4 regions of the Halomonas sp. KO116 genome follow, and region 2 is predicted to be linked to each of the others. Evidence: predicted binding sites of a transcription regulator. Region 2 holds the regulator's gene; each other region holds the start of a gene.
What was found. Region 2 encodes sigma-54, which starts transcription at its own class of promoters, with help from an activator protein. Its sites were predicted from a motif close to TGGCACNNNNNTTGCTNT; they were not measured.

Region 1 (8,022 bases), 2.1 Mb from region 2:
ACGGCGCGCTCTTCCGGCGAAGAGGGAGCGGCCTCCAAACATGAAAACGAGCTGTTTGCTAAAGAGGTCGCCAACCGCCTGTATAGCGCCCGTGTGGATAACAGCTTAGAGAAGCTGATTATGGTCGCACCGCCCAAATTTTTAGGCCTATTACGGGATAAGCTTGATGGCCCCACGCAGAAACTGGTGATTCACTCCCTGTCGAAAGACTTAAGCAAAGCCTCGCTAGCAGATATACAAACTGCCGTAAGCGACTTACGCTAGATGTATCGGTAACCACATTGCTTATCACGTTCATTAAGGAATCGGCGGCAGTGCAATATCGTCACTGCGCTTGGCCCCGGCGGTCATTTCACGGCACAAGCGCAGGAACTCGCGCACGCCGGTGGTGAGATATTTGTGCCGGTGCCAGATAAACGTAAACTGACGCTTTAGATCCAACTCCGGCGTAGGCAGCGGCACCAAGCTGCCGCGCCGGAAGGCATCTCGCAGTGCCAGGCGCGAGACACAGCCAATCCCCAGCCCTGACTCCACGGCACGCTTAATACCTTCCGTATGCTCTAGCTCTAGCAGGGTGTTAAACCGGCTGCGGCGGTGGCGCGCGGCATGCTCCAGAGTCATGCGGGTGCCAGAGCCCTCTTCGCGCATAATCCAGTCCTCACGCAGCAGCTGTTCAAGTTCAAGGTGCTCGCGGCCTGCCAGTGGGTGTCGCGGCGAGCAAAACACGCACAGCTCATCTTCCACCCAGGGTTGGCTGATGATCATGTCATCGTCGCACTGCCCCTCGATCAAGCCTAAATCCAGCGAGTGCTGGCGCACGCCTTCGATAATATGGCGCGTATTGCGCACTGCCAAGCGCACCCGGCTACCGGGGTGGCGCTGCATAAAATCGCTGATCAGCAGCGTGGCCAGGTAGTTGCCAATGGTCAGCGTAGCCCCTACATCCAGCGACCCAACCCCTTTCTGGCCACGTAGAAGCTCTTCAATCTCTTCGCCGCGATCCAGCAGCGCCACCGCTTTGGGCAACAGCTGAAAACCCAGTGCGTTAAGTTTTAAGCGTTTACCAATCCGATCCAGCAGTTGGCAGTCGAACTGCCGCTCAAGCTCCGCAAGCGCCGTGCTGGTTGCCGACTGAGACATGGCCAGCGCCCGCGCCGCATGGGAGACGCTCTCATGCTGAGCAACCGCCACAAAGACTTCCAACTGCCGCAGGGTGTAGTGCATAGAGTCTGACCTTTATTTGATCTATATCTATTTTTCAGATAACCGTTATCAATATAATTCGCTTAACAGATATACCACCCTTTGCTTAGACTTGCTGGCAACATATTTAATCATTTTTATTCTTTTTAAGAATATGACCGATGCGGACTAGCGCCAGCATCGACTAATGGAGAAAACGGCATGAGTAAGTTTGCTCTGGAAGAAGTGCTTAGCGTCCATCACTGGAACGATACCCTGTTCAGCTTCCGCACCACCCGCGAGCGCAGCCTGCGTTTCAAAACCGGTCAGTTCGTGATGATTGGTTTGGAAGTGAACGGCAAGCCGCTGATGCGCGCTTACTCCATTGCCAGCCCCAACTACGAAGACCACCTTGAGTTCTTCAGCATTAAAGTACCCGACGGCCCGCTCACTTCACGCCTTCAGCACCTGAAAGTAGGCGATCAGATCATGGTTAGCCGCAAGCCCACCGGCACACTGGTATGCGATGACCTACTGCCGGGCCGCAACCTCTACATGCTCTCCACCGGTACCGGCTTGGCGCCGTTTATGAGCCTGATCCAGGATCCTGAAGTGTACGAGCGCTTCGAGAAGGTAGTGCTGGTTCACGGTGTGCGGGAAGTTTCTGAATTAGCCTACGCCGACTTTATCACCAAAGAGCTTCCAGCCCATGAATACCTGGGTGAAGACATCGCTGAAAAGCTGGTCTACTACCCCACCGTTACTCGGGAGGAGTTCCACACCATGGGGCGCCTAACCGACCATATCCGTACGGGCAAGCTGTTTGAAGACACCGGCCTGCCGCCCATTGATCCGCGCCAAGATCGCGCGATGATCTGCGGCAGCCCCGCCATGCTGGACGATACCAGCGCGCTACTTGACGAGCTGGGTCTGAATATCTCGCCGCGCATGGGCGAGCCGGGCGACTACGTCATCGAGCGTGCGTTTGTCGAGAAGTGAGACGTAAATAGTGAATCGTAATGAGTGAGTGGTGAATAGAAAAAAGTTTATAGCCGCCAGAATGATCGCATCACTCATACAAAGCCCCTGGGGAGAGCATCCACAGGGGCTTTGTCTACTCGGCACTACTTACCATTCACACCTTACCCTTCACCGTTAAACCGCGTCTTTGCCCGTTTCGCCAGTACGGATACGAATCACCTGCTCCAGCGGCATCACAAAGATTTTGCCGTCGCCGATTTTACCTGTGTTCGCCACCTGGGTGATGGCATCAATCACCTGCTCGACCATGTCGTCGTCCACGGCGACTTCCAGCTTCACCTTGGGCAGGAAATCCACCACATACTCAGCACCACGATACAGCTCGGTATGCCCTTTCTGGCGCCCAAAGCCCTTCACTTCCGTCACCGTAATACCCTGAACGCCGATATCGGAGAGCGACTCGCGTACATCGTCGAGCTTAAACGGCTTGATAATCGCTGTGATCAATTTCATTACCATATCCTCTAACTGGGTGGCCATGATGGGGTCGGGTTGAACGGCTGCGAATGTTGCAGCCGTTAACCGCTAACTACCAGCATACACCGCTATCGGCAGAGAATAAAAAAGCCTCCCACTAAGGGGAGGCCAGAAGGAGCACGCCTGCTCACTAGGTCAGCATTAAATTATTTCTTAATGCCGCTGTTTATTTCTTAATGCCAAATTCGGGATAGGCTTCGAGACCGCACTCAGCGATATCAACGCCTTCATACTCTTCTTCTTCGCTAACCCGGATGCCCATGATGGCTTTCAGGATGAGCCATACCACCAGGCTGGCCAGGAATACCCAAGCGAAGATACCTACGATACCGATGATCTGGGCACCGAATGATGCGCCGTCATTGTTCAGCGGCACTGCCAGCACGCCCCAGATACCGACAACACCGTGAACCGAGATCGCGCCGACCGGATCATCCAGCTTCACTTTATCGAGGGTGACGATGGCTGCGACCACGATGATGCCGCCAATCGCGCCGATAATGGTAGCGCTCAGTGCGGTCGGAGAGAGCGGATCGGCGGTGATGGCCACCAGGCCAGCCAGGGCACCGTTCAATGCCATGGTCAGGTCAGCTTTGCGGAACCACAGTTTGGCCAGGATCAGTGCCGCAATCACACCACCTGCCGCTGCTGCATTCGTGTTTACAAACACCTGTGCCACGTTGTTAGCAGAATCGACAGCCGCAAGTTTAAGCTCGGAACCGCCATTGAAACCGAACCAGCCCATCCACAGAATGAAGGTACCCAGCGTTGCCAGCGGCATGTTGGCACCCGGAATCGCGTGGATAGAGCCATCTTTGCCATATTTGCCTTTACGTGGCCCGAGCACGATGACACCAGCGAGTGCTGCAGATGCACCGGCAAGGTGCACAATGCCTGAACCCGCATAGTCAGAGTAGCCTACTTCAGACAACCAGCCGCCGCCCCAGGTCCAGTAGCCAGACACCGGATAGATAAACGCGGTCATTACCACTGCAAAGGCCAGGAAGGCCCACAGTTTCATGCGCTCGGCCACGGCACCCGATACAATCGACATGGCGGTTGCCACAAAGACTACCTGGAAGAAGAAGTCAGAGCGCATAGAGTAATAGGGAGCATCATCGCCGCCTGCGGTCACCGCATCAGCGCTATTCTCAGCGCCAATCAAGAAGCCCAGGTTAGGCAGAAAGCCGCCCGCGCTGCTGGAGTACATGATGTAGTAGCCGACCAACAGGTACATGGTGCAGGCAATGGCAAACAGCGCAACGTTTTTGGTTAGAATTTCGGCGGTGTTTTTGGAGCGTACCAGGCCTGCTTCTAACATGGAGAAGCCAGCGGCCATCCACATCACGAGCACGCCACAAATTAGAAAGTAGAACGTATCGAGCGCGTAGCTCAACTCTGTAAACTCATTCATTGTATGTTCCCCGTTTAATGTCTGGTTAAGCCATGATTAGACGGCGTCAGCGCCGCGTTCGCCGGTACGAATACGGATCACGTCTTCCAGTGGCGTAACAAACACCTTGCCGTCACCGATCTTGCCGCTGTTAGCCGCACTACAGATTGCATCCAATACGCTCTCCAAACGGGCGTCGTCTACGGCCACTTCCACTTTTACCTTGGGTAGAAAGTCGACGACGTACTCCGCGCCACGATACAACTCGGTATGCCCTTTCTGACGGCCAAAACCTTTAACTTCAGTGACCGTAATGCCCTGAACGCCGTTGTCGGCCAATGCCTCACGAACGTCGTCGAGCTTAAATGGCTTGATGATAGCGGTGATGAGTTTCATCCCGGATCTCCCCTGCTGGATAAGTCCTGCTAGATTGGTAGCGGCACAGCCGCCAGAATAAGCACCTGAACCGATAATGCGCATACTGTGCCAGCTGACTTTTTTTGCTTATAAGTCAGCCAATTAGCCGTCATCAAAAGTGCAGCTCAGCGCTAAATCTGAGCAAATCCATTCTCACACCACCGCTATTGCACCAAAAAAGAGCGTAAGCAAAAGTAGCCTGCTCTATTTCGATGCACACCCTGGGTTAAGCAGTAAAAGCACGCGATACATGCGAATTCGCCAACTGTTGCGTATCCTTACCGGTAAGCAATATTTAAAGCAGGTTTATCTAGGAGAGAACGATGGCGCCTCAAGACCGTATTAGCCGCTTGGCCCAGCAGATTGGTGACCGTTTACAAAACGCCTCCCAGGCGCCAGAAGATATTCAAAAGGGCGTGCAGCAAGTCGTGCGTGGCGCCTTCGACCGCCTGGAGCTTGTCTCACGGGAAGATTTCGACATTTTAATGGATGTACTGCAGCGCACCCGTTCGCGGGTAGAGGCGTTAGAGCGCCAAGTCGCTAACCTTGAAGCAGCCGTTGATGCCTCCGCGCCAACGACGTCCACGCCGCTCGAAGCTGAAGCCCCACCAGTTCCAGAGCAGCATGCGCCGGAATCAGATGCAGAAGACGAGAAGAATAAACCCGCTTAACGTTTAAGCTTCATTAGCAGCAATAGGGGAATGGCCTATTGCTGCGCGCACCGCAAAATAAATACGAATCACTATCGTTGACTTTGTTTTTCGTGGTGATACTCTCCGCCTTTGATTTTCTTACCGTCTGCGGATTGTTCACTATGCACGCCCTGTCACTATCAAACCTATCTGTTGCAAAGCTGCCTTTTGCAAAGCCTTTCTTTTCGCCGTCGTCTGTTTCAATATCTGGGCTTGTTGGCACCAGCCTGTTACTGAGCTTCTCCAATGGCGTTTTCGCCCAAAATACTGCGTCTAGCGCCGACGAGACCATGGTGGTCGTTGGATCGCGCACTCCTAGTCAGATCAGTCAAATTCCCGGTGCTGTATGGGTAATTGACAAAGAGATGCTGCAACAGCAGACCCGCAATGGTGCAGACCTAAAGACAGCATTGGGGCATCTGGTACCGGGGTTGGATCTGGCGCCTCAAGGGCGCACCAATTATGGGCAAAACATGCGAGGCCGGGGCGTGCAGGTGCTCATCGACGGCGTATCGCTGAACAGTTCCCGTGGGCTTTCCCGACAGTTCGATGCCATCGATCCCTTCAATATTGAGCGCGTGGAAGTGCTTTCCGGCGCCAGCAGCCTGTATGGCGGCGGTGCTACGGGGGGCTTAATCAATATCATTACCCGCAAAGGTGAAGAAGGCCTGAACTGGCGTACTGAAGCAGGCATCACCACCGGCTTCAACAACAGCGATGACATAGATCGACGCCTCGCACAATCCATCAGCGGTGGTAACGAGCGGGTTCAAGGCTATCTGGGTACCGCCATTGGCGACAACGGCCGCCACTATGACGGCAGCGGCCAGGAAATCTTTCCCGATATCGCCCAGACCGACCTACAGGATAATCGCAGCATTGATGTATTGGGCAACCTCTCTTTCCGCTTGACCGATGAACAGAGTCTGGAACTGGGTGCCCAGCTGTACCGTTCAGGCTATGAAGGTGACCGGGGTGTTTACTTTCCCAACCTCGACGCTGCCACGCCCAACTTGAACGATGCCGAAATTCGCGATGGCTACCGTTCACAGCGCGATCCGGAAACCGACCGTAAGCTCGTCAACGTCAACTATCACCACGCCAACCTGTGGGGGCAAAACTTCTACCTGCAGGCGTTCCACCGGGAGGAGGAGTCCAGCTTCCAGGCATTTCCCTACCCAATTTCCGACGGCCTGCAATTTCGCGCCTCGCAACAAAACACCGATTTAAGCGGCATCAAAGCGCTGTTTGAATCGCGCCTGGGTGATGACGTTTCGCTAACCTACGGCCTCGATCTGGATCGTGAAACTTTCGATGCCAGCCAGATGCTGTTCGATACCAACATCTCGGACGCCTCCGGCGGCCTGGTGCAACAGGCATCAGGGGTTGAACCCCGCTACCCCGGTTATCAAGTGGACGGGCTTTCAGGCTTCCTCCAGGGCGATTGGCAGGCCACCCAGGCGCTCAAGCTCTCCGCAGGGTTGCGGCAGCAGCATATGGACGTCGAAGTGGATGAATTCCAGGGGATTCCTGGCGGCGAGAATGACTATGAAGCAACGCTCTTCAATGCCAGCGCCCTCTACGACTACGGCAACGGTCACCAGAACTGGCTGCAGTTTAGCCAGGGCTTCGAACTGCCAGATCCTGCCAAATATTACGGCAAGAGCCCCGACGTCAGTGTCGATAACAACCCGTTATCTGCCATCGAGACGGATCAAGTAGAGCTAGGCTGGCGCTATCAGGGGGGCAATTGGACGGCCCAGACAGCGCTTTACTACGCCTGGTCGGACAAGGCGGTAGAGAACGCCGAGGATTTAAGCGTCAGCGTTGTGGATGAGAAGAAGCGCGACTTCGGCCTGGAAAGCGCCGTGACTCGTTATTTCGATAATGGCCTGGAGGCAGGGGGCACTCTGCACTTGGTGCGTTCCGAGCAGGAGAACGACCAAGGGGAGTGGGAGAAGCGTGACGCCCGCTATGCATCCCTCTCTTCCGCCACCGCCTTTATTAGCTGGACGGACTATGTACGTTCGGCTCGCTTACAGGCCAACCACAACTTCGACCTGAAAGACGATGCCGACCGGGAGATCGATGGCAATACCACCCTCGACTTATCGCTCAGCCAGGAAACCGATCTTGGCACCTTAAGCCTAGGAGTGCAGAACCTGCTGGATGATCAGTACTCCACCGTCTGGGGGCAGCGAGCCGCCATGTTCTATTCGCCCTACTACGGCCCAGAGTACCTCTATGACTACCAGGGCCGCGGGCGTACTTACACCCTGAACTGGTCGATGGAGTACTGAGAGGTGGTTCGCTACTCGCTGACAACCGCTCAAGGGTGAGGTAACGAGGATGGCTACACTCGGCCCAATAACGCCATCTTGCGTACCACTGACCACCCATGACCTGCTGGCTATTGGTCAGCGCTTCGGGATCGACTACCGCTTTCCCGAAGCGCCCGAACGCTCCCAGCCAGCCCCTTGTGTTGCCCGTGGGCGGGTGATGGACGTCGAGATAGACCCCACACTGCGCGTGACACACTCGGATCTTGACGTCCTGCACGCTTACGCCTCCACTTCCCGGCGTACCGCGCCGTGGTTTCTCAGCGTGATACTCGAGGGCCATATCCAAGTCGGTCTCGGGCACCAGTCGTTTCAGTTGCAGGCTGGCGACGCCTTCAGTGCGCATTTCAACGAGCAGACGGGGCTTGAGGTCTTCCAGCCCGCGCCACAGCGTTTGCGCATCCTCAACGTATCGCTTCTGGCTTGTAAAGAGCTGCCCTCTTTCTCGTCCATTAACCCTTCGCCTATCGATGTTGCCCCT
Region 2 (8,022 bases):
ATTAAAAGCGTTAAGCGTGGCATTTATGCGGTCAGCTTTGGCGGCGGCCAGGTGGATATTACCTCGGGTAAATTCGTGTTCTCCGCCAGCGAAGCCTACCTCATTGAGGATGGCAAAGTGACGGCACCGGTGAAAGGAGCCACGTTAATTGGTAACGGCCCAGAAGCGATGCAGCGGGTATCCATGATTGGTCATGATATGGCGTTGGATACTGGTATCGGCGTGTGCGGTAAAGAGGGGCAGGGCGTGCCGGTGGGTGTCGGCCAGCCCACCCTGAAATTGGATGAGCTGACCGTTGGCGGCACGCAGTCTTAAAAAGCGTTTCTTAAAGCGCTAAGGTTTCGCGAAGGTGTTTGAAGAGCTTACGCGAGCTGGTCGGTGGTTTGCCCTGCTCGCGTTCCCGCTGGGCGTTGCGAATTAATTGACGCAGCGTTTGGCGGTCCGCATCGGGATGCTCCGCCATAAACAGGTCAACAGCATCATCGCCTTCGTCAATTAAGCGTTCACGCCATTTTTCGAGCCGGTGAAACGCGTGGTCGCGCTGTTCCTGCTCTTGATCAATAGAGTCGAACACGCCTTGGATGGCGGCGAGGTCCTCTTTACGGATAAGTTTTCCGACGTACTGCATATGGCGGCGGCGGCCTTCATGAGAACGAATGCGTGAGGTTTCCTCGATAGCGCGCAGCATATCGTCAGAAAGGGGAAAGCGGGCGCGCTCTGCCGGTCGCATGGCGATTAACGTTTCCCCAAGTGCCTGTAAGGCATGCATTTCGCGTTTGAGTTGCGACTTGCTTGGGCGTTCTTCCTGCTCTTCTACTTCAACGGGGTCGGGACGTTGCTTACGCATAGTGTGGCTCACAGATAAAATTCGTGGCGGCATTATACCAGCTGCGAGTACAACATTGATTCGCCGATGACACTCTCTTGAAAGACTTCGGTTGAGAGACATTCGGTTGAGAAAGGAGGCCATATGGCACAGGCATTTGATGCATCCGCGCAGCAGTCGTTACTGATCGCGCGGGCCGAAGAGGCACTAGCGCTGGCAAAGCGCTTGGGCGCGGATGCTGCCGAAGTAGGCGCAAGCGTCGATCAGGGAATGGGTGTTAGCGTACGCCAGGGTGAAGTTGAAACGGTTGAGTTATCCCGTGATCAGGGCATCGCCGTGACGCTTTACGTAGGCCAGCGTAAAGGTAGTGCCTCATCAACGGATGCTAGCAGTGCCTCGATCCAGGCTGCGGTAGAAAAAGCGCTGGCGATTGCCCGCTATACCGGAGAAGACCCGGCCGCCGGGTTAGCCGATGCATCGTTGATGGCCGCCGAGTTACCCGATCTGGAAGTGCACTACCCCTGGGCACTCACAACCGATGAGGCGATCGAGCTAGCGCTTGCTTGCGAGCAGGCGGGGCGTGATGTTGACGGTATCTCGCAGTCGGATGGCGCTTCACTTTCGAGTGGTGAAGGCGTGCGCGTTTATGCCAATAGCCACGGTTTCCTCGGGACGCAGAAAGGCAGCAGCCATTCGCTTTCATGCATGCTGATTGCCCAGGATGCGAGCGGTATGCAGCGCGACTACGACTACACTTCTGCACGCGATCCCAAGGCATTGCGTGGCCCCGCCGCAGTGGGGCGCGAAGCTGCCGAACGTACGCTGCGCAGGCTTGGTGCAAAACGTCCGCCCACGGGTACCTTTCCAGTGCTGTTTGACCCATCACTGTCCAGTGGTTTGATTGGTCATTTACTGAGTGGTTTAGCCGGTGGTGCTTTATATCGTCAAGCCTCGTTTCTGTGTGATCGGCTTGGCACGCCGCTGTTTCCCGATTGGTTTAGCCTTGAAGAACGTCCAATGGAAATCGGTGCCACAGCGAGTTCGCCGTTTGATGGCGAGGGTGTGCAAACCCGTAATAATCGTTTTATCGATCAGGGCAGCATTGCCAGCTATATGCTCTCTTCCTACAGCGCTCGTCGGCTGGGTATGCAAACCACGGGCAATGCTGGTGGGGCACGTAATGTGCGTTTAGTGGCGCCACTGCAATCCCGTGACAGTCTATTAAAAGAGATGGGCCGGGGTATTTGGGTAACCGAACTGATGGGGCAGGGCGTTAACGGCGTGACCGGTGATTACTCACGTGGCGCAGCAGGGTTTTGGGTAGAGGATGGAAAAGTACAGTACCCGATCGAGGAGTTTACGATTGCCGGGAACCTGGAGCGGATGTTTGCCGGGTTAGTGGGAATTGGCGATGACACCGATACCCGTGGCAGTGTTCACACGGGTAGCTGGTTAATTGATGCCATGACCGTAGCGGGAGATTAAAAGCTACTGATCTTCTTCAAAACGAGCATCGAACAGCGCTTGAATAGCATCAAGTGCCTGTTCGGCGTCATCGCCTTCAGCATTGATGGTTAGCTCGGTACCGCAAGGGGCGGCGAGCATCAGCAGTGACATGATGTTGGCGGCGTCAGCGACCTGTTGCTGTTTTTGAACACGTATTGTCGCCGTGAACTGTTGGCCGCATTTTACCAGTTTGGTCGCCGCGCGTGCATGCAGGCCGCGTTGATTGGTAAGTGTGAGAATTCTTTCTGGCACCCTGGTTCCTTTTCGCCGAGTGGTGTCATTAATGGATAGAAGCGCTTAAGACGTTGCTTGCTGCTCGTCGGTCTGGGAGGTGCTGGCAGGCGGAGCAGCTGGCTGCTCATTTAATGTATACTGCAAGCCTAACTCGCGATGACGTAATTGAATTTCGCCCATACTGTGTACTAATCGCTCTGCTAGCTGTTCAACCATATAGACCGAGCGGTGTTGCCCACCGGTGCAGCCAATCGCAATAGTCATGTAGCTACGCTGGCTATCTTGGTAAGCGGGTAGCCAGCGCTCAAGCCAAGCCTGAATATCGTTACTCATGGCGTCTACGATGGGATAACCGCTTAAGAAGGCCACTATGTTCGCATCGCGGCCTGTGAATTGGCGTAGCGTTGGGTCCCAATAAGGGTTTGGCAGGCAGCGCACGTCGAAAACCAAATCAGCATCCAGCGGTACACCGCGCTTATAACCAAACGACTCAAGCGTCAGCGTGAGCTTATCGCGCCGCTGATGGGCGACCTGGTCAGTAATGCGACGACGTAAATCGTGAACCGATAGCCGTGAAGTATCGATCAATAAATCAGCCAGATCACGTATATCGTGTAGCGTCTCTTCTTCTTTATTGATGGCTTCTTCAAGTGTCATTTCGCTGTCGCGCGTGAGCGGGTGGCGACGACGAGTGGCGGAGTAACGCTCAAGCAATATGCGGGCGTCTGTGGTCAAATAGATCACTTGAAAAGCAATATTGCGTTGCCGCAGCTCCTCTAACATAGAGGGCAGTCGCTCTAGCGCGCCAGGCAAGTTACGTGCGTCAATGCTGACCGCCAAATGGGCTCGGTCGCCCTGGTCGCGTAGTTCGTCCACCAACGAACCCAGCAGCATGGCAGGAAGGTTATCAATCGCATAATAGCCAAGGTCCTCGAGCGCTTGTAAGGCGATAGATTTACCTGACCCAGAGCGGCCGCTAATGATCACAAGTTGCATAGAGTCTCTCTTTGCTTTGATCAAGCTGCGTTAAGGGGGTGAGCGCAAATCAACCTGCCGTTGAGTACCGCTTGGCAGGCTTAGGCCTTCAGGAGATTGTTTGCTCACGAATTTTAGCGGTAAGCAACTCAAGTAGTTCGCGCTGGCTGCCTGCTTTACGCAGCTTCTGACGCGTATCTGCATCGTTCATGATGGTCGCTACCTGGCCGAGCAGAGAGAGATGTGTGTCATCAGCCTCTTCTGGAACTAGCAATACAAACACCAGATCCACCGGGTCGCCGTCGATAGCATCAAAATCAATTGCTTCTGCGAGTTTTAAAAAACCAGCGATTGGGGCAGAGCAGTGAGGGCTACGCGCGTGGGGAATAGCCACGCCGTTACCAATCCCGGTACTGCCTAAGCGTTCACGGCCAATTAAACGGCTAAACACTTCTTGACTGTCCAGACTGGGGATATTTTGGGCAATAAAGGTGCTGAAAAACTCCAGCACCCTTTTTTTGCTGCCCCCGGGGACGTCAAAGAGAACACGTTCCGGGGGGAGTATGGTTTCCAACGTCATTGAATTAACGCACGCCTGCGCCTTGGGCGCGAGCTTGTGCTTTTTCCTTATGTTTAACGAGTTGACGATCAATTTTGTCCGCTAATGCGTCAATTGCGGCGTACATATCACTGTCTAAGGCTTCCGCATGCAAATCTGCTCCTGCTGCGTGCAGTGTACAGGCTGCCTGTTGGCGCTCTTTCTCCACAGATAAGGTGACTTGCACCGTGGTTATATTGTCGTAATGGCGCTCTACACGTTCAAGCTTTTCATTGACATAGTCACGCAAGGCGTCAGTCAGTTCTACGTGATGACCAGTGATATTAACTTGCATTGACGTACTCCTTATCCATCGGACTGTACTTCGATTGTAACCCTTTTTGCCGCGTTGCAAAGCCCTTGTCGAGAGTTTCCCTAAAACGTTGATTTGTGCTAGCGCAAACGACGTCGCTCGCTAGAGGAGGGAATGCCCATGGCTTCACGGTATTTAGCCACCGTTCGACGCGCTACTTGAATTCCCCCCTCTCCTAATAGCGTGACTAAGCGGCTATCAGAAAGCGGCTTGCCTGGCGGCTCCTCTTGAACCAATTTCTTAAGCCGAGCGCGGATAGCGGTGCTTGAATGGCTGTCACCATCCTGGCCGCTGACTTGGCTTGAGAAAAAGTATTTGAGTTCAAATACGCCGCGAGGCGTATGAATAAATTTCTGAGTGGTCACCCTGGAAATAGTCGATTCGTGCATTTCCACGGCCTCGGCGATATCGGCCAATATGAGCGGCTTCATGGCTTCTTCGCCGTGTTCTAAAAAGCCAATTTGCCGGGTGATAATCTCGCGGCCAACGCGCAGTAGCGTATCGTTGCGGCTAGAGAGGCTCTTGATCAGCCAGCGCGCTTCCTGCAGGTGTTCTTTTAAAAACTGATTATCCTGACTTTTATCCGCACGCTTTATTAAGCTGGCGTAGTCGGGCTGAATGCGCAGTCTTGGCAATGCCTCAGGATTGAGCTCTAAGTGCCAGCCTTCGTGGTCATGGCGTACGACCAGGTCGGGCGTTACGTAACTATCATCGGTATCGCCATAGGCGCTGCCTGGGCGTGGATCAAGGCTACGAATAAGGAGAATGACATCAGCCAGCTGGTCATCATCGAGTCCCAGGCGGCGTTTAAGTAAGCGCATGTCATCTTTGCCTAGTGCTTCCAGAAACTGCCGTACTAAGCGGCGGGCAGGAACCAGCAACGGCGTGTCATCGGGAAGAGTGGCCAGCTGCAGCATCAGGCACTCACGCAGGTCGCGGGCGAATATTCCTGTTGGCTCAAATTGCTGAAGCTTAAGTAGAATGGTTTCTACTTCGCGCTGGCTAAGCCCATCGACGCCTTGGGCGCGAAGCCCTTCACGGATGTCGTTGAGCGGCTGGGTTAAATAGCCATTAGCATCTAGCGCGTCGATAAGACTTTCTGCGACAAGTTGCTCTCGCGCGCCAAAATCAGTCATGGCGAGCTGCCACTGCAAATGCCCATGAAGACTCTGGCCAGCCGCTTGGCGCTCAAAATCAGGTCCTTCGCTGCTGGTGCCGCCGTGACTGCCCATATCTTGGTAGGTATCAGACCAGTCACTATCTACCGAGAGCTCGGTGGGAATGCTCTCTGACCACTCTTCCTCTTTGGGCTCGCTGGCAGCCTGTTCGCCAAATTCATCCTCTTGTTCCAGCATGGGGTTGGCATCTAGGGCCTGCTGAATTTCTTGTCGTAAGTCCAGCGTTGATAGCTGTAACAGGGCAATGGCCTGCTGCAGCTGAGGTGTCATGGTCAGCTGTGTGCCGATGCGCAGTTGAAGAGAAGCTTTCATGACCATCTGAGAACCACTCGTTAATCAGAATGCTCCACCCTAGTGCGAGTAGGTCTCCGGTGCAAGTGCAATAAGCATGCCATTGGTAGTAAAGTTGTTGGAGAGCGCTAATTAGACGTGAAAAATAAGCTAGAGGCGGAAATCGGCGCCTAGATAAACCTCTCGCACTTTCTGGTTAGTGAGTATCGAGGCTGGAGAGCCGCTGGCGATGATTTGACCATCGCCTACGATGTAGGCGATGTCACAAATATCCAGGGTTTCGCGCACGTTGTGGTCGGTGATCAGTACGCCGATGTGGCGCTGCTTTAATGCCCGAATAATGGTTTTGATCTCGCCCACCGAAATGGGGTCTACGCCAGCAAAGGGTTCGTCCAGCAGAATGAATGCGGGTTCTGTCGCCAGTGAGCGAGCAATCTCCACACGCCTGCGTTCACCGCCTGAAAGGCTCATGCCCAGGTTGTCGCGAATATGGGTAATGTGAAAATCTTCAAGTAGCGCTTCCAGGCGCTGCTCGCGGTCGCTACGGCTGAGCTTTTTGCGCGTTTCGAGTATCGCCATAATATTATCGGCAACCGATAATTTACGAAAAATAGACGCTTCTTGCGGAAGGTAGCCGATACCCGCCGCAGCGCGTTCATGCATTGGGGCGCGGGTTAGATCTACATCGTCGATACCCACTTTGCCAGCATCGGATTTCACCAGCCCCACAATCATATAAAACGAGGTGGTTTTACCCGCGCCGTTAGGGCCCAGTAAGCCCACAACGCTACCTTGGGAGATCTCTAAATTGATGTCTTTAACGACTCGGCGTCGCTTATAGCTTTTGGCCAAGTGGTGGGCATATAGGGTTTTGATTGGCGTGGTGTCTGTAGTTGCCAAGGCTTGGCTCCCTATTGTTCGGGCTGAAGCGTCATACGTATGCGCTGGGTTTCGCTGCCGTCAACGTCAGAGCGGGCCTGAATGACTTCACGGTCAATAAAATACTCAAGGCGACCGCCGGTGAAGGTGTCTTCTTGTTGCGTTAATTCGGCTTGGTCGATCAGCTCAACGCGGCGTTCAGCGACATGATAAATAATGCGCCTTGCCCACCCTTCCGTAGGGCCTTCTTGCCCTTCAGCTTGATGACGTAAGTAGGCGCGCTCACCGGTGGAGGTCGCGCGGGAGAGCTCGCCTGCCTCGTTGCGTTCGATCTCTACTCGCTCGCCACGTAATTGCATTCCGCCTTGGCGAATATCGACATTGCCTGTATAGACAGCGGTTCCCGCTCGCTGGTCAAGGTCTAAGCGGTCGGCTTCGACTTCTACCGGGGCCTGGCTGTTTTGGGCCAGTGCCGAGAGCGGTACCGCAAGGGCAAAAAGGGCGCTATATAGCAGTGATTTCATGGCAAATCCTGTTAGCGTTGCGTGGCCGGAGGGTGCGTGCCACGCACATTATCAGTTAAGCGCACTTGGCTTTCGTTAAGCCAGACGTCCATGCGCGACGCGTTCATTTGCTGGGGTGGCTGTTGTAGCACTACCGGTGTTTCACTCCATGCATGCTGGTTTAGCCCGTCATAGTGCAATAATTCGGTATCTAACTGCCAACCTTCATCCGGTGCGATCAGGCGAGCAGAGCCTGACATCAGCAAGACCTGAGTGGACGTGTTAAGCGTGCCTACATCGGCGCTAGCCAGCCACTGGCGGTTTTCGCTGTCGTATAAAATAGCTTCGGGCTCTTCCGTCCAGGTTTCACTACGCTGCGGCGTATGGATCAGACGTGAGGTTTTAAGCGCCTGTAATACGCTGCCCTTATCACCGAAAAGGGTGATCTCAGCGTTTTCCAGGACGTGGCCTGGCTCCTGGGCCTGCGCTCCAGGGTCAATGGCCGTGTCTTGAGGCCCCTGTGGGTCAAGCCACACCAGTAAAGCCCCCAAGGCTACCACCAGCCCGGCTAACCAAACGCGTACTTTTATCTGCTTCACCATTAGGTGCGACCGTGAAGGTAGGTGTCTAGCACCGCGCCCCAGTGCCCTTGAGATTCAAGCAGTGTGTCACAGATTTCACGTACCGCGCCGTGGCCACCTAGTCGTTCCGTGGTCCAG
Region 3 (8,022 bases), 2.1 Mb from region 2:
AGCGCGTCCATGATGCCCTGCGGCCCGAGGATTGTCTGGCAAGGCTCGGCGGTGAAGAGTTTGCCGTTACGGCGGGTGATTTATCGCATCAACAGGTAGTCCAGCTGGGTGAGCGTATTCGCCATCGAATAGCCCAGCAGCCGTTTTATCTGACGGCGGGTGATTCGCAAACGCCGCTGATGGTGACACTCACCGTCAGCGTGGGGATTGCCCCTCTGGCGCTCACCAGTGATTTAGACCACTGTCAGGCAGTCGCTGTTGCCCAGGCCGACCAAGCGCTCTATGCCGCCAAAGAGGCGGGGCGCAATCGCGTTGTGGCGCACTGGCAGCGGTGATAACGGCTACTGATAAGGTTTATTGCTGCGACGGTGGAATCCAGGCAATCATATCGACTTCCACATCGGCACCGCCGGCTAAGCCGGTCACTCCAATGCAGGTGCGGGTAGGTAGCGGCTGCGGAAAGTAGCTCGCGTAGACCTTATTCACTTCGTCGAAATGACCCATATTGGTAATAAATACCCGTGATTGCACCACATACTCGAAGGCACTGCCGACTTCTTCCAGCACAATCGCCAAGTTTTGCATTACCCGGTGGGTCTGTTCGGTGAAAGTGCCCAGCAGCATTTCGTTGGTTTCGGGCACCGTCGGCATTTGCCCCGTGATAAACACCAGATCGCCGACGCGGCAGGCGTGGGAAAACGGTGCGATAGGCTGTGGCGCGCGGTCAATAAACAGCTTTTCAATCATGTGCTTATCCTTTTTGGAATGATGCCATTGCGAGGAACGGAGCGATGAAGCAATCTGGTTTGTAGCGGTAGAATAACCTCAAGATCGCCGCGCTACGCTCGCAATGACATGCTGTTTTTTTTAACGTTTTTAAAACATCATGGGCCTCAAATGAGGCCCATGATGACGTACTTATCAACAGCTGCTTTGTTTCGCGGGCTGTGGATTAATGCCCCAGAATCTGGCTTAAGAACAGCTGGGTGCGCTCAGACTGTGGGTTATTGAAGAATGGCTCAGGTGCGTTCTCCTCAATGATCTGCCCTTGGTCCATAAAGATCACCCGGTCGGCCACGGTTTTGGCGAAGCCCATTTCGTGGGTCACACAGATCATGGTCATGCCCTCTTCCGCTAGCTCCACCATAACGTCGAGGACTTCTTTGATCATCTCGGGGTCGAGGGCGGAGGTGGGCTCGTCAAACAGCATCACGTCTGGGTGCATACACAGCGAGCGGGCAATTGCGACACGCTGCTGTTGTCCGCCCGAGAGCTGCCCAGGGTACTTAGTCGCCTGCTCGGCAATGCGCACCCGCTCCAGGTACTCCATCGCCAACGCTTCGGCCTCTTTGCGGGGCTTCTTTTGTACCCACATTGGCGCGATACAGCAGTTTTCCAGCACTGATAAATGCGGGAATAGATTGAAGTGCTGAAACACCATGCCCACGCTGCGACGAATCTGCTCGATACGCTTAACGTCTTGGGTCAGCGGTACGCCGCCCACCACAATTTCACCTTTTTGGTGCTCTTCGAGGTGGTTAATGCAGCGAATCAGCGTTGATTTACCCGAACCCGAAGGGCCGCAAACCACGATACGTTCGCCGCGTTTTACTTCGAGGTAGATATCACGTAGTACGTGAAAATCGCCGTACCACTTATTGACGTTGCGCATCTCGACCATCAGGTCAGAAGTACTGGTGTCAGAGGTGTTGGTGGCTGCTTGTGTCATGTTGAAATCCTACTCAAAACGTAAATAGAGATGCGGCGTCAGTGCTTATGGCCGGTATTTAGCTTGCGTTCCAGGTACTGGCTGTAGCGCGACATGCTGAAACAGAAGATCCAGAACACGAACGCGGCAAATACATACCCCTCGATTGAGAAGCCCAGCCAGCGCGAGTCGGAAAGCGCCGCTTGCACAATGCCCAACAGGTCAAACAGCCCGATGATCATCACCAGGGTGGTGTCTTTAAACAGTGAGATAAACGTATTAACGATACCCGGAATCATCATTTTTAGCGCCTGGGGCATCACAATTAGCCCCATGCGCTTCCAATACGTCATCCCCAGCGCCGCGGCGGCCTCATCCTGACCTTTGGGAATCGCCTGCAAACCACCGCGAATAACTTCGGCCATATAGGCACTTTGGAACAGCGTTAGGCCGATCAGCGCCCGCACTAGCCGATCCACACTGAGCTCCGACGGCAGGAATAGCGGTAGCATTACCGAGGCCATAAACAGAATGGTGATAAGCGGCACACCACGCCAGAACTCAATAAAAATCACGCAGAAGGTTTTGACGATAGGCATGTTCGAGCGTCGCCCAAGGGCGAGTACGATGCCAATCGGCAGTGCCCCAACCATACCCACTGTGGCCAGTAGCAGGGTCAGCATTAAGCCGCCCCAGCGGTGGGTGGAAACACGCGGTAGATCAAAGTAGCCGCCGTGCAGCAACACATACGCGATGACCGGGAAGATCAGCAGCGCAAACAGCGCCATCCAGCGCTTAAACGGCAGGCGCGGGACCACCATCCAGGCAATAATGCCCGCGAACATGGCAAACACAATGTTGGCGCGCCAGTACTCTTCGCTTGGGTAGAGGCCATACATGAACTGGGAGAAACGCGCGTTGACGAATACCCAGCAGGCGCCTGCCCGTGTACAGTCTTCGCGGCTGTCGCCTACCCAGTTGGCATCGATAAACGCCCACTGAACCGTTGGCACCACGAGCAGGTAAAGCACATACAGGCCTAACAGCGTGAAAACAGTATTGATCGGACCGTTAAACAGGTTGCCACGTAGCCAGGCAATTGGCCCGATGGTGCCTTTGGGGGCCGGGCGCTGAGGTATGGTTTCTTTATTGTGAATCATGGGGTCGCCTCCGGCCTAGCGTTCGACCAGCGCAACGCGAGCGTTGAACCAGTTCATGAACATGGACACCAGCAAGCTGATGATTAGATAAACCGCCATGGTCATGGCTATCACTTCGATGGCTTGACCGGTCTGGTTGAGCGTGGTGCCAGCAAAAACCGACACCAGGTCGGGGTAGCCAATGGCGGTGGCCAGAGAAGAGTTTTTAATCAGGTTGAGGTATTGGCTGGTAAGTGGCGGAATAATGACGCGTAAGGCTTGAGGAATCACCACTAGGCGCAGAACGAGCTTGCGCGGCAAGCTAAGTGCTTGGGCCGCTTCGGTTTGGCCATGGGGAATCGCTTGAATGCCCGAGCGCACAATCTCCGCAATAAACGATGCGGTATAAATGGAAAGCGCTAGCCATAGCGCCAGAAACTCCGGAATGATGGTTATCCCGCCACCGAAATTAAAGCCACGCAGTACCGGCATTTCCCAGGTCACCGGAACGCCGGTGGCCACCAGTATTAGCAGTGGCAGGCCAAAAATAATCACCAGAGACATCCAGAAAACCGGCAAGCGTTTGCCGGTGGCTTCATGGCGGCGCTTATTCCAAATGACCAGAACGATGCTGGCAATGATCGCCACTACGAAAGTAGCGGGGATGAGCCCAAAGCCTGATTCAAACAGTGGCTGGGGCAAATAGAGCCCGCGTACATTGAGGAAAATGGCTTCTCCAAATGCCATGCTCTCTCTAGCGCTGGGTAGCGTCCGCAGCACCGCGAAGTACCAGAAAAAAATCTGCAGCAGCAGCGGGATATTACGAAAGGTCTCGATATAGGCGTTGGCTAACTTGGCGATCAACCAGTTGGGCGATAGTCGCGCAATACCGACGATAAACCCAATGATCGAAGCAGCCACTACCCCCAGCCCTCCGACCAGCAGCGTGTTGAGCAAGCCGATCACGAAGGTGCGGCCGTAGGTACTTTGGGAGGAGTACTCGATTAAGGTTTGACCAATACCAAAGCCGGCTGTATTGCCCAGGAAGCCGAAGCCGGTGGTGATGCCGCGGGCATTCAGGTTGGCTTGGGTATTGCCGATAATATAGATCAGAAAAGCCGCCACTACGGCGACAAGAATGAGCTGAAAAATAAGTGCGCGCTTAGCGCGATCTCGCCAAAACGGCGGCTTATGGCCAGCGGGGCGAACGTTGGGTCTTACAGACATGGTGGCGTCTCCGCGACACGGAAAGGGTCAATCAAATGGCCCGCCTATACTCTCGTAATAAGTACTTGAGAGATGACGGGCCGGGGTCAAGCGAGACGCTTAGCGAATCGGGGGAGCGTACTGGAAGCCACCGTCGTTCCACAGGGCGTTAACACCGCGCTCGATTTCAAGCGGCGAATCCATACCCACGTTACGTTCAAAACTTTCAGCGTAGTTGCCGACTTGGCTAATGATGTTGTAAGCCCAGTCAGCTTCTAGGTTCATGCCTTCGCCGTAGTTGCCGTCTTGGCCCAGCAGGCGAGCAACATCAGGATTGTTAGAGTCACGCATCTCTTCAGCGTTTTCGCTGGTAACGCCGTACTCTTCAGCATTGATCATGGCAAACAGCGACCATTTCACGATGTTGAACCAAAGGTCGTCGCCCTGACGAACCACAGGCCCCAGCGGCTCTTTGGAGATAACGTCAGACAGAATCATCGACGCTTCAGGATCATCAAGCTGGATACGTAGTGCCGCTAGCTGAGAGGTGTCAGACGTTAGAACGTCGCAGCGGCCAGCTTGATAGCCACCCACAGTTTGCTCAGAAGTATCAAAAACGATCGGGTTGAATTCCATGTCGTTAGCACGGAAGTAGTCGGCTAAGTTCAGCTCGGTCGTGGTGCCCGATTGAATACAGATAGAAGCACCGTCGAGCTCATCGGCACCGGTAATGCCCAGGTCGCGTGAAACCATGAAGCCTTGGCCGTCGTAAAAGTTAACGCCAGTGAAGTTAAGGCCCAGCGTGGTGTCACGGGTAGTGGTCCAGGTGGTATTACGTGAAAGTAAGTCAACCTCACCAGACTGCAGTGCGGTGAAGCGCTCAACGGCATTTAGAGAAATATAGTTAACCGCATCCGCATCGCCGAGTACCGCTGCTGCGACTGCACGGCAAACATCAACGTCCAGACCCTGCCAATTACCATCGTCGTCTGGCGCTGAGAAGCCCGGCAAACCATCGCTCACACCACACTGAACGGCGCCACGCTCAATGGTATCTTCTAAGGTATCGGCTTGAGCAGTCGCCATTCCCGCTAGGCTTAATGAGCCTGCGGACGCCAGAAGCGCTAGGTGTTTTTTATTGAACATTTAGTTTCCCTCGAAGTTCTTGAAATTGGTTATTGAAATCTGTCATTGAAATAGCCATGCATGCCGTAGCATGTAACTAAACCTAGCAAGGAAGATGCCAACAAGGGTACAGGCGCACATTCAGCGCTTTTCAACGCTACTCAACGAATTCGAGACGAACGTCTAGGTGCAAAAATGTTACCACCCACCTTGCTTTGCACTTTTATAGGGCAAGCTGGGGTGGGCGGTGGCAGAAAGGCAGCAGTGAAGGGTGTTTATTCAGCCGTGAATGCCTTGCGCATAAACGGCGGCAGGGCGAGCGCACCGCGATGGGCATCAACGCTATAGTACTCAAGCGGCAGTTCGTGGCTGGCGGCTGCCTGTTCACGGAACGTATTCACATCAGTGGCTTTACCCGCCAATGTGACGCTCCACCAGCCTGAGGGGTAAACCGGCTGTGGGAAGGGCAGGGTCGCGACGCTGTCGAAACCCGCTTTCAGCATATCGTGGCGTAACTCACGAATGATCGAACCCGTGTGGTAAAGCGGTGACTCGCTCTGCTGCACCATCACGCCGCCGCTTTTCAAAATGCGGTGGCAGCGCTTGAGAAAATCGGTTTTAAACAACCCTTCAGCGGGGCCGACGGGGTCGGTAGAGTCGATAATCAGCACATCGATGCTCTCATCCGGTGCATCGTCCACCCACTTGACGCCATCGGCGAACAGTAGCTCGGCGCGCGGATCATTATTTGATTCTACCAATGATGGAAAGAAGCGCTCAGAGGCTTTCGTCACTTCTTCATCGATATCAATCTGGGTAACTTTCTCAACGCCTGAGTGGCGCAGCACCTCTTTTAACGTGCCGCAGTCGCCACCACCGATAATCACCACCCGCTTAGGGTCTTGGTGGGTAAACAGGGCTGGATGCGCGATCATCTCGTGATAGAGGAAGTTATCGCGATCAGTCAGCATCACACAGCCGTCCAGCACCAGGAGGTTGCCGTAAGTCTCGGTAGCATAGACTTCCAGATGCTGGTACTGGCTCTGTACATCCAGCAGCTTTTCAGAAATTTTCAGCGAGAAGGCGCTGCCGTGGCTATCAAAGACTTCGGTAAACCACTGGTCGTCGCGTAAATCGCTCATGAATTGGCTCCTGATTGCGCTGTCTTGGGTTGCGTCGGGATATCCCGGTGGTATTGCGGGCTGAGCTCGTGCAGTGCCTCCATAAAGGCGGTGACGTGATCCGGGTTGGTAAATTGGCTGATACCGTGGCCCAGGTTAAACACATGGCCAGGGCCGTGGCCGTAGCTTTCCAGCACGCGAGCCACTTCAGCGCGGATAGCCGAGGGGCGCGCAAATAGTACGTTAGGGTCCAGATTGCCCTGCAGGGCGACCTTATGGCCAACGCGGGCGCGGGCATCGGAAAGCTCGGTAGACCAGTCGATACCCAGGGCATCGGCACCGGCGCAGGCGATATGCTCAAGCCACTGCCCGCCATTCTTGGTAAACAAAATCACCGGCACGCGACGGCCATCGTGTTCACGGATCAGTCCGGAAACGATCTGCTCCATGTAGCGCAGCGAGAACTCCAGATACGCAGGGGTCGAAAGCGCGCCGCCCCAGGTATCAAAAATCTGCACCGCCTGGGCACCGGCGCGAATCTGTGCATTTAAGTAGTCGGTGACCGCATGCGCTAGCGTATCCAGCAGCTGGTGCATGGTATCTGGCGTATCGTAAAGCATGGTTTTCAGGTGACGGAAGTCCTTGCTGGAGCTGCCTTCGACCATATAAGTCGCCAGTGTCCAGGGGCTGCCGGAGAAACCAATCAGCGGCATACGGCCATTCAACTCCCGGCGGATGGTCGACACCGCACGCATCACGTAATCCAAGTCACGCTCGGCGTCGGGTACGCTGAGCGCTGCAACTTCTTCCGGGGTGCGCACGGTTTTACGGAATTTAGGGCCTTCGCCGGTTTCAAAATAGAGCCCCAGACCCATGGCATCCGGAATGGTTAAAATATCCGAAAACAGAATGGCGGCATCCAGCGGATAGCGCTCTAAAGGCTGCATAGTGACTTCGCAGGCCAGGTCATGATTACGGCACAGATCCATAAAGCTGCCTGCATCGGCCCGGCTGGCACGGTATTCCGGCAGGTAGCGGCCCGCTTGACGCATCATCCACACCGGGGTGCGGTCGACGGGCTGGCGCGCTAGTGCACGAAGGAATCGATCATTTTGTAAAGGTGTAGTGGTCATAGACACTTGCTCTTAGGAAATTTGCCCGCATCGTATTCGAAACCGTATCGGGGATCATATGCGAGCAATTGTACTTGAAGATAAGCGCGAGGGCGGCGTACTCGGTGGCAAAAATCGTCGCATCCGGCCAATTTTTCTCCACTAATGAGCCGATTTTAGTCGCGTTGCCACCGTGAGGCGGGCGCCGCTTCCTGTTAGAATGCTTGCCCATTTTGCCAACACTGGTGTGGTTAACTGGTTTGGTCAATCAGCGAGGTAACCTGTGACCATTCGCTTTATTGCCGCTTCCCAACTGCCCACGCCCTGGGCAACCTTTACGATGCATGGCTTCGAAGATGAGGCCACCGGCAAGGATCATATTGCCTTGACGTTGGGTGATGTGACCGGCGACGCACCGGTGCTGGGGCGGGTACATTCTGAATGTTTGACCGGCGATGCGCTCTTTTCCATGCGCTGTGACTGTGGTTTTCAGTTGCAGGAAGCGCTTAAGCGCATTGCTGAAGAGGGCCGCGGCGTGCTGTTTTACCTGCGCCAAGAGGGGCGTGGTATTGGGTTGCTAAACAAAATTCGCGCTTATCATCTTCAGGATC
Region 4 (8,022 bases), 1.4 Mb from region 2:
CTTAGCCATTCGCGTGCCTCACCGACTAGCACCACCACCGAATTCGCCATGCAGCGCTGGCCCGCCGCACCAAAGGCTGAGCCCAGCAAGTTATTGATCGCCTGACTACGGTTGGCATCCGGCATCACCACGCAGTGGTTCTTGGCCCCCATCATCGCCTGCATGCGCTTGCCCGCTGCCGCCGCGCGGTTATAAAGCAGCGAACCCACGTGGGTAGAGCCAATGAATGAGAGCGCCTTGATATCCTGATGGTCAGCAATTTGATTGGCCACATCCGGGCCCCCGTGTACCACATTAAGCACGCCGGGCGGGATGCCGGCTTCGTGAGCCAGTTCGACTAAGCGCATAGTGGAGCTTGGGTCTTGCTCTGAAGGCTTGAGAACAAAGGTATTGCCGGTAGCAATGGCCAGCGGAAACATAAAGCACGGCAACATAATGGGGAAGTTGAACGCGGTAATGCCGGCCCCAACACCCAGCGGCTGGTGCATGGTGTAAACATCCACCTCATTGGCGGCATTTTCAGCCAGCTCACCCAGTTGGAGCGAGGTAATCGAACATGCGTGCTCCACCACTTCCAAGCCACGGCCTACTTCGCCTTCCGCATCCGGCAGGGTTTTGCCGTGCTCTTCAGTAATCAGCGCCGCCAGCTCTGCGGTATTGTCACGAATTAACGCCTGAAGCTTGAGCATGATGCGCATTCGCTTGCCAAGCGGCACTTTACGCCACTCCTTGAAAGCCTCCTTAGCATTACTGATGGCACGCTCCACTTCGTCAGCGGTGCAAAACGGCACCCGCGCAACCACCTCTTGTGTGGCGGGGTTAATCACATCGCGCCATTCCTGACTTTGCGAAGGTACGGGCTGACCATTGATATACATGGGTATTTCGCGAACGGACATAACGTTGCTCCTGTTTATAGTTGTGGTTTTGGTGGTGGTTTTGACTATGGTTGTTATGGCTGTGATTGCTGTCATAAAGCAGTGACTGCCTGCGCACCGCTGTCAGCAAGAACACAGGGTATAGCAGCAAGTTAACGTTAACGTCAACCAAGTATCCTATGAGTAAACAAAATCTGCCGCATGGCGTCAATTAGCCTTTTCATTGTTGTGCCGTGGTGGCTATGCTTCCGCTAACCAGGGGCGCCGTGGTTTTTCAAACCGTTCACGGCAAACGCTACGCATGACGTGTTTAAGCACAGGGAACTAACGATGCAGACCTTCAGCTGCCGCTGTGGCAATTCACTCTTTTATGAAAACACCCACTGCCTTACCTGCCAATCAGACGTCGGCTGGTGCCCCGCCTGTAGCAATATTGTCGCGATTGAGCCGTTGGACAACGGTGGCTATCGCTGTACGCACCCAGGTTGCGATACAGCGCTGATGAAGTGCCACAACTACGCCGTTGAGAACGTCTGTAACCGCATGGTGGTGATGGAACGCGGCCAAGCGGATGTACTATGTGACTGCTGTCGTTATAACGAGGTAATTCCCGACCTCAATATTGAAGGCCATCGTGAACGCTGGGCGGCGCTTGAAGCAGCAAAGCGGCGGCTATTTCATACCCTCGATCTACTCAAGCTGCCACATGGCACCAAAGACGATTCCATTAACGTGCCGCTAAGCTTTTCATTTATGGCCGATGCCCTTCCCGACCAGGGGTTATGGCGCTCTACCGCGAAGCAAGAGAAGGTGTATACCGGCCATGCGTCGGGCCATATCACCATTAACGTCAAAGAAGCCGATGACGTTGAGCGTGAACGCTTGCGCGTCGATATGAACGAATCACACCGCACACTCATCGGTCACTTCCGCCATGAAATTGGCCACTATTATTGGGATGTATTGGTAAAGGATCGCGATGAAGAGGCGTGTCGTGCGTTGTTTGGCAACCACCATCGACCAAGCTACGCAGAGGCGCTAGAGCGTTACTATCAGCAGGGCGCCCCCAGCGACTGGCCTGCGCGTTTTATCTCTGCTTACGCCACCATGCACCCCTGGGAAGACTTCGCCGAAACCTTCGCCTATTACTTGGATATGGTGGCCGTGCTGGATACCGCACTGCACATGGGCATTACACATGTCGAATATGACGGTAGCCTGGACAGCATGTTGATGGCTTTTCATCAGGTCGGCTTGGCGGTGAACGAACTCAACCGGGATATGGGGCTACTCGACCTTTCGCCAGCGGCGCTCGCCCCCGCCGTGCGGGATAAACTGGCGTACCTGCATCAACTGATCCAAGCCGCCAGCCCTGTTGAGCGCTAGCCCGTCAATCGTTGTCGTTGTCCCCTGCGTGGCTTTGGCTTTGTGTCTGGCTTTGCGTTTGTGCCACTCGGGGAACAGTGTCGTCATTCACAAAGTAGGTCGCACTAAGCGTATCGTGAATGGCAGCAAAGCCAATTTGCAGCTCGTCGATAAAGGCATGCAGCTTGCTCGGCGAATGGGCAAGCGCTTGGATATCGGCATCGACTACGTCCGCTCGAACCAGCGAAACCGTGGCCGCGGGGCGGTCTTGACGGGGAAGCAAAGTAAGCTCATGGCCTAGCGTTTCTAGGCTGCAGGCAATCGAACGTGGCAGGCTGGGGTCTTGGAGCAAAAAGCGCAGCACATCCGGCCCCCGTACGCGTAAACGCACCTGCTGACGGTACATTTGATACGCGGTGAGTGATTTAAGCACACTCATCCACTGCAAGTTTTCAAATGGCAGCAGCTCCTCAGGGTTTTGCGGCAGCAAGCTGGCAGAGCGCACGTCCACAATGCGCGTCGTCATATCCGCCCGCTCCAACTGGCGCCCTAATTCAATAAACGTACGCGCCGGGCCATGACTCAAGGTGCCCTCAATGAGCCCCGTTAACGCTTGGCAACCACGAATCACGCTTTTGAGAAAGCTATCGCGGCGGCGCGGGCTAACGCCATGTTCAGCATGGTCGACGACGCTCAGATAGAGCTGATTAACCTCCTCCCAAATCTCCCGAGGCACCACATCCCGGGTGGTTCTGAGGTTCTCGCGAGCACTGGCGAGGGCGGAGATAATCGAAATATCATTCTCGGTATCGGCACATAAAAAATGTACGACATTGCGCTCATCGAAGTCTGTATGGCGTGCGGTGAAGGCTTCCAGGCTGCCGGTCATTTCGATAAGTGGAGCCCAACCTAACGGCAAGCGTCCCGGCAAATCCAGCATAAGGTGGCTGTTAACGCTCAATAGGCGCGCGGTATCTTCCGCTCGTTCAATATAACGCGCCATCCAGTAAAGATTCTCAGCAACGCGTGACAGCATGGCGTTAGGCTCCTTTCACCGCGGCCGCTGCCGCCTTATCGTCGGTTTCTACAATCCAGGTATCTTTACTGCCGCCGCCTTGTGAAGAGTTCACCACCAGCGATCCTTCTATCAAAGCCACCCGCGTCAAACCACCGGTCGTGACATGAATTTCAGGCCCTGAGAGTATGAAAGGGCGTAAATCCACATGGCGCGGCTGCGGTAACCCATTCGCTAGCGTAGGCGTAGTCGAAAGCGCCAGGGTGGGCTGGGCCATATAATTGCGGGGATTTGCCTTGATCAACTGCGCAAACTCATCGCGGGTCTCTTTGGTTGAGCGCGGGCCAATCAACATGCCGTAGCCGCCCGACTCATTGGCGGGCTTGACGACCAATTCATCCAGGTGGTCGAGCACATAGCGGCGGTCGTCTTCAAACATGCACAGGTAGCTCGGCACGTTGGGCAACAGCGGCTCCTGATCGAGGTAATAACGAATCAGCGCAGGTACGAAAGCGTAAACCACCTTGTCATCCGCCACCCCAGCGCCCGGCGCGTTGGCCAGCGCGACTTTACCCGCCCGCCAAGCGCGCATCAGGCCCGCAACACCCAGCATTGACTCAGGATTAAACGCTTCCGGGTCGAGAAATTCATCATCAACACGGCGGTAAATAACATCCACGCGGCGCATACCCTCGACGGTGCGCATATACACCACATCATCGTCATCCACTAACAGGTCACTTCCCTGCACCAGTTCTACACCCATTTGCTGGGCAAGATAGGCGTGCTCGAAGTAGGCAGAGTTATAAATCCCTGGGGTCAGCACCACAATTTGCGGGTCATCGCCAGGTCGCGGCGACATCGACGCTAGCATGTCGTAAAGCTGAGCCACGTAATCATCAACCGGCAAAATCTTGCCTGAGGCGAATAACTCCGGCAGCACTCGCTTAGTGACATTGCGATTTTCAAGCATGTAAGAGACGCCGGAAGGAATGCGCAGGTTATCTTCCAGCACAAAAAGCGTACCGTCGCCATCGCGCACCAGGTCTGACCCGCAAACATGCGCCCACACGCCGTGAGGGGGATTAATACCTACACACTGAGGGCGAAAATTAACCGACTGCGCCAATACCTCAGCGGGTAATACTTTGTCCTTGATCACCTTTTGGTCGTGATAGAGATCATCAATAAATAAGTTTAGCGCCTGCACGCGCTGCTTGAGCCCCGCCTCGGTTTTACGCCACTCATTGGCGGGAATAATGCGCGGCACAATATCAAACGGCCAGGCACGGTCGATCATTGCCCCTTCTGAATAAACGGTGAAAGTAATCCCCATGGTACGGATGGCGATCTCCGCCGCCGTCTTGCGCTCCGCTAACTCTTCTGCGCTAAACCTTGCCAACATGTTGCACAGTTCACCCGCTGACTCGCGTGGCTGACCGGGCGCTGCCATCAGCTCATCGTAAAAATCACGACACGCATAGTTATTCCAATTCACTTGGCTCATGGGCGCTCTCCTGGCGCTGGGGTGGAAGCGGCAACTTCCTCAATGCTCAGTGTAGGCCTGCCGCGTGCAAAACAATCAAACAATTGAGAGCAAAATACGTACCATCTTTTGCGATATTTCAACGTTCGCTTACTTAAACACGACTCAAACATTACTTGGCAGAGCATCAGCGCCCATCAAACCCCTTTTATGCTTTCTTTTGGTGCGTCTAGTTGGCTTCAAGTTGGTGCATAACGCCATTTCCACTTTAGTTAAACGTCTTACTTAATATAGCGGCTGCAAAAAAGTAAAAGTGGAACGATACTTGCGAAACGTTCGGTTATTCCCTAACCCAGCCGACTATCCGGTTGATAACGGTTCTCTTGAGGGTGGCCCATGACCATTCGCGTTGCCTTGTACCATCGTACGACATACCACTTTGACCGCCCGGTGCGTCTATCACCCCATGTTATTCGGCTACGTCCGGCGCCCCACTGCCGCACGCATATTGAGGCGTACTCACTCAAACTCTCCGGCGATGACCATTTTTTAAACTGGCAACAGGACCCGTTTGGCAACTTCAACGCCCGCGTGGTGTTCCCAGAACCGCGTAAAGAGCTAACCATTGCTGTCGAACTGATCGCCCCGATGACGGTGATTAACCCGTTCGATTTCTTCCTGGACGACATTGCGCAACAGATTCCCTTCGATTACCCGGAAGCGCTGCGGCAAGAGCTGGGCCCCTATCTTGAAATCACCGAGTCCGGGCCGCGCTTAATGGAGTGGCTCAAGGGCGTGCCCCGCGAACCGACCACCACCGTCGATTTCCTGGTCGCGCTTAACCAACGCTTACAAGACGATATCGGTTACCTGGTGCGCCTGGAGCCAGGCGTACAAAGCTGTGAAGAGACTCTGTCCCTGGCCAGTGGCTCCTGCCGCGACAGCGCCTGGTTGCTGGTGCAGATTTTTCGCCACCTGGGACTCGCGGCACGCTTTGTATCGGGCTATCTGATTCAGCTTAAATCCGATGTCAAAGCACTCGATGGCCCCAGCGGTACAGAAGTAGATTTCACCGATTTACATGCCTGGACCGAAGTCTTTCTGCCTGGTGCAGGCTGGGTAGGTCTTGATCCAACCTCCGGCCTGTTCGCAGGTGAAGGCCATATTCCGCTGGCGGCTACTCCAACGACAGGTAGCGCAGCCGCCATTACCGGTTTTTCGGATAAGTGCGAAGTCACGTTCGATGTGACCATGGAAGTGGAGCGTATCCACGAAGACCCACGGGTCACCAAACCGTATAGCGATGAGCAGTGGCAGCGTATCTGCAACCTCGGCGACGACGTGGATGCCGAGCTTCTTCAGCAAGATGTGCGCCTGACCATGGGTGGCGAACCTACCTTTGTATCGGTTGATGATATGGAGAGCCCGCAGTGGAATACCGAAGCGCTCGGTGAGCACAAGCGCGAGCGGGCCGAAGCACTACTGACACGCCTTCAGGCCGCCTATGCCCCCGGCAGCGCCATTCAGCAGCAGCAGGGCAAGTGGTATCCCGGCGAACCGCTGCCCCGCTGGGCGCTGGCCTGCTACTGGCGTAAAGATGGCGTGCCGCTATGGCGCGACCCACAGTGGCTGGCCTGCCTGGAGGCTGCCCCGAAAGTGCACGTGGATAACACCATGGCGCAACGCTTTACCAAGGCACTTAGCGAGCGGCTGGGTGTGGCCGAACGTTACTGGATTCCAGCGTTTGAGGATGCCTACTACTATCTTTGGAAAGAGCAGTCGCTGCCAGTTAACGTTGACCCGCGCGAAGCCAACCTCAAAGACGATGTCGAGCGCCACCGCTTAGCCCGCCTATTGGAACAAGGTCTGGACGAAGTCGTTGGTTACGCTCTGCCACTGCGCCACTCGATCAGCCAAGCCCACCGCTGGGAAAGCGGCCGCTGGCCGCTCAAGCGCGACCACCTTTTTCTGGTACCCGGCGATTCCCCCATGGGGCTGCGCTTACCGCTTTCGGCGTTGCCCTGGGCTGACCCGGAAGAGCAGCCCCAGCCTGAATCACTATTCGCGCCCCGCCCGGCACTAGGCGATATTCACGGCGAGGTTGCCCGTCGTAATGCTGAACAGCTGCATATCAGCGACGCCGAACGCCTGGGTCGTTCCAGCCACCCCAGCCCATCGCACCCTGAAGGCGAAGATGTTCAGCAGCAGCCACGGGCAGAAAGCGACCGCGAGAGTGGCATTATTCACACCAGCCTGTGTGTGGAACCACGGGACGGTCGCCTGCATATTTTCCTGCCACCGCTGACCAGCTTAGAGCACTACCTTGACCTGCTCAGTACGGTTGAAGAGTGCGCTAAAGAGCTCGCTTGCCCGGTGATGGTAGAGGGCTACTCGCCGCCTCGCGATCCGCGTCTGGAAAACTTTATGATCACCCCCGACCCGGGCGTGATCGAAGTGAATATTATGCCTGCGGCCAGTTGGCAAACCTTGGTCGCGCAAACCGAACGGCTCTACGCCGAAGCACGAGAAACTCGCCTGGGCACCGAAAAATTTATGCTCGACGGACGCCACACCGGCACCGGCGGTGGCAACCACGTCACGCTAGGCGGCCTGACGCCTGACGATTCACCGTTCTTACGCCGCCCGGATCTGCTTGCCAGCTTAGTGACTTATTGGCAGCATCACCCTAGCCTCTCTTATCTGTTTTCGGGTCTCTTTATTGGCCCGACAAGCCAAGCGCCACGGGTGGATGAAGCGCGTCACGAAGCACTTTACGAGCTGGAAATTGCGCTACAGCAAATGCCCGAAGGCGACGTAGTACAACCCTGGCTGGTCGATCGCTTGCTGCGCCATCTGCTCACCGACTTGACTGGCAACACCCACCGCGCCGAGTTCTGTATCGACAAGCTCTATTCGCCGGATAGCGACAGCGGTCGACTCGGCTTATTGGAGCTGCGTGGCTTTGAGATGCCGCCCCATGCGCGTATGGGCCTGATGCAGATGCTGCTGATTCGCGCTCTTGTCGCGCGCTGCTGGAAAACACCCTATCGGGCCAAACCGGTGCGCTGGGGCAGCGCCTTGCAAGATCGCTGGATGTTGCCCCACTACTTGTGGAACGATCTTGACGATGTGCTCAGTGATCTACGCCACCACGGCTTCGATTTTGATCTTGAGTGGTTCGCCCCCTTCCTGGAGTTCCGCTTCCCGCTGCACGGTCGCCTGCATACGCCCATGCTGGATATCGAACTACGCCAAGCCATCGAACCCTGGCATGTACT

Region 1: a site for sigma-54 is predicted at 4,565-4,582, ahead of KO116_RS01525 (P-II family nitrogen regulator). Genes of this name have one in related genera too.
Region 3: a site for sigma-54 is predicted at 5,282-5,299, ahead of KO116_RS01605 (amino acid ABC transporter substrate-binding protein). Genes of this name have one in related genera too.
Region 4: a site for sigma-54 is predicted at 4,852-4,869, ahead of KO116_RS06975 (circularly permuted type 2 ATP-grasp protein). Genes of this name have one in related genera too.

What each region holds. Positions count from the first base shown of each region.
Region 1 is NZ_CP011052.1:311,027-319,048, reverse strand. It holds gene KO116_RS01550 (host attachment protein) at 1-264, shown strand, start outside; gene KO116_RS01545 (LysR family transcriptional regulator) at 298-1,224, opposite strand; gene KO116_RS01540 (ferredoxin--NADP reductase) at 1,405-2,181, shown strand; gene glnK (P-II family nitrogen regulator) at 2,338-2,676, opposite strand; gene KO116_RS01530 (ammonium transporter) at 2,867-4,114, opposite strand; gene KO116_RS01525 (P-II family nitrogen regulator) at 4,151-4,489, opposite strand; gene KO116_RS01520 (accessory factor UbiK family protein) at 4,834-5,181, shown strand; gene KO116_RS01515 (TonB-dependent receptor) at 5,325-7,502, shown strand; gene KO116_RS01510 (helix-turn-helix transcriptional regulator) at 7,552-8,022, shown strand, end outside.
Region 2 is NZ_CP011052.1:2,884,258-2,892,279, reverse strand. It holds gene tldD (metalloprotease TldD) at 1-315, shown strand, start outside; gene yjgA (ribosome biogenesis factor YjgA) at 326-847, opposite strand; gene pmbA (metalloprotease PmbA) at 971-2,311, shown strand; gene KO116_RS13390 (HPr family phosphocarrier protein) at 2,315-2,584, opposite strand; gene rapZ (RNase adapter RapZ) at 2,630-3,562, opposite strand; gene KO116_RS13380 (PTS sugar transporter subunit IIA) at 3,651-4,121, opposite strand; gene hpf (ribosome hibernation-promoting factor, HPF/YfiA family) at 4,126-4,434, opposite strand; gene KO116_RS13370 (RNA polymerase factor sigma-54) at 4,533-5,948, opposite strand; gene lptB (LPS export ABC transporter ATP-binding protein) at 6,072-6,821, opposite strand; gene lptA (lipopolysaccharide transport periplasmic protein LptA) at 6,833-7,324, opposite strand; gene lptC (LPS export ABC transporter periplasmic protein LptC) at 7,336-7,905, opposite strand; gene KO116_RS13350 (KdsC family phosphatase) at 7,905-8,022, opposite strand, start outside.
Region 3 is NZ_CP011052.1:324,706-332,727, forward strand. It holds gene KO116_RS01580 (sensor domain-containing diguanylate cyclase) at 1-335, shown strand, start outside; gene KO116_RS01585 (RidA family protein) at 355-747, opposite strand; gene KO116_RS01590 (amino acid ABC transporter ATP-binding protein) at 953-1,681, opposite strand; gene KO116_RS01595 (amino acid ABC transporter permease) at 1,768-2,868, opposite strand; gene KO116_RS01600 (amino acid ABC transporter permease) at 2,884-4,074, opposite strand; gene KO116_RS01605 (amino acid ABC transporter substrate-binding protein) at 4,174-5,199, opposite strand; gene speE (polyamine aminopropyltransferase) at 5,454-6,320, opposite strand; gene hemE (uroporphyrinogen decarboxylase) at 6,317-7,432, opposite strand; gene ribA (GTP cyclohydrolase II) at 7,695-8,022, shown strand, end outside.
Region 4 is NZ_CP011052.1:1,514,239-1,522,260, reverse strand. It holds gene KO116_RS06990 (CoA-acylating methylmalonate-semialdehyde dehydrogenase) at 1-899, opposite strand, end outside; gene KO116_RS06985 (zinc-binding metallopeptidase family protein) at 1,209-2,264, shown strand; gene KO116_RS06980 (alpha-E domain-containing protein) at 2,269-3,279, opposite strand; gene KO116_RS06975 (circularly permuted type 2 ATP-grasp protein) at 3,284-4,765, opposite strand; gene KO116_RS06970 (transglutaminase family protein) at 5,141-8,022, shown strand, end outside.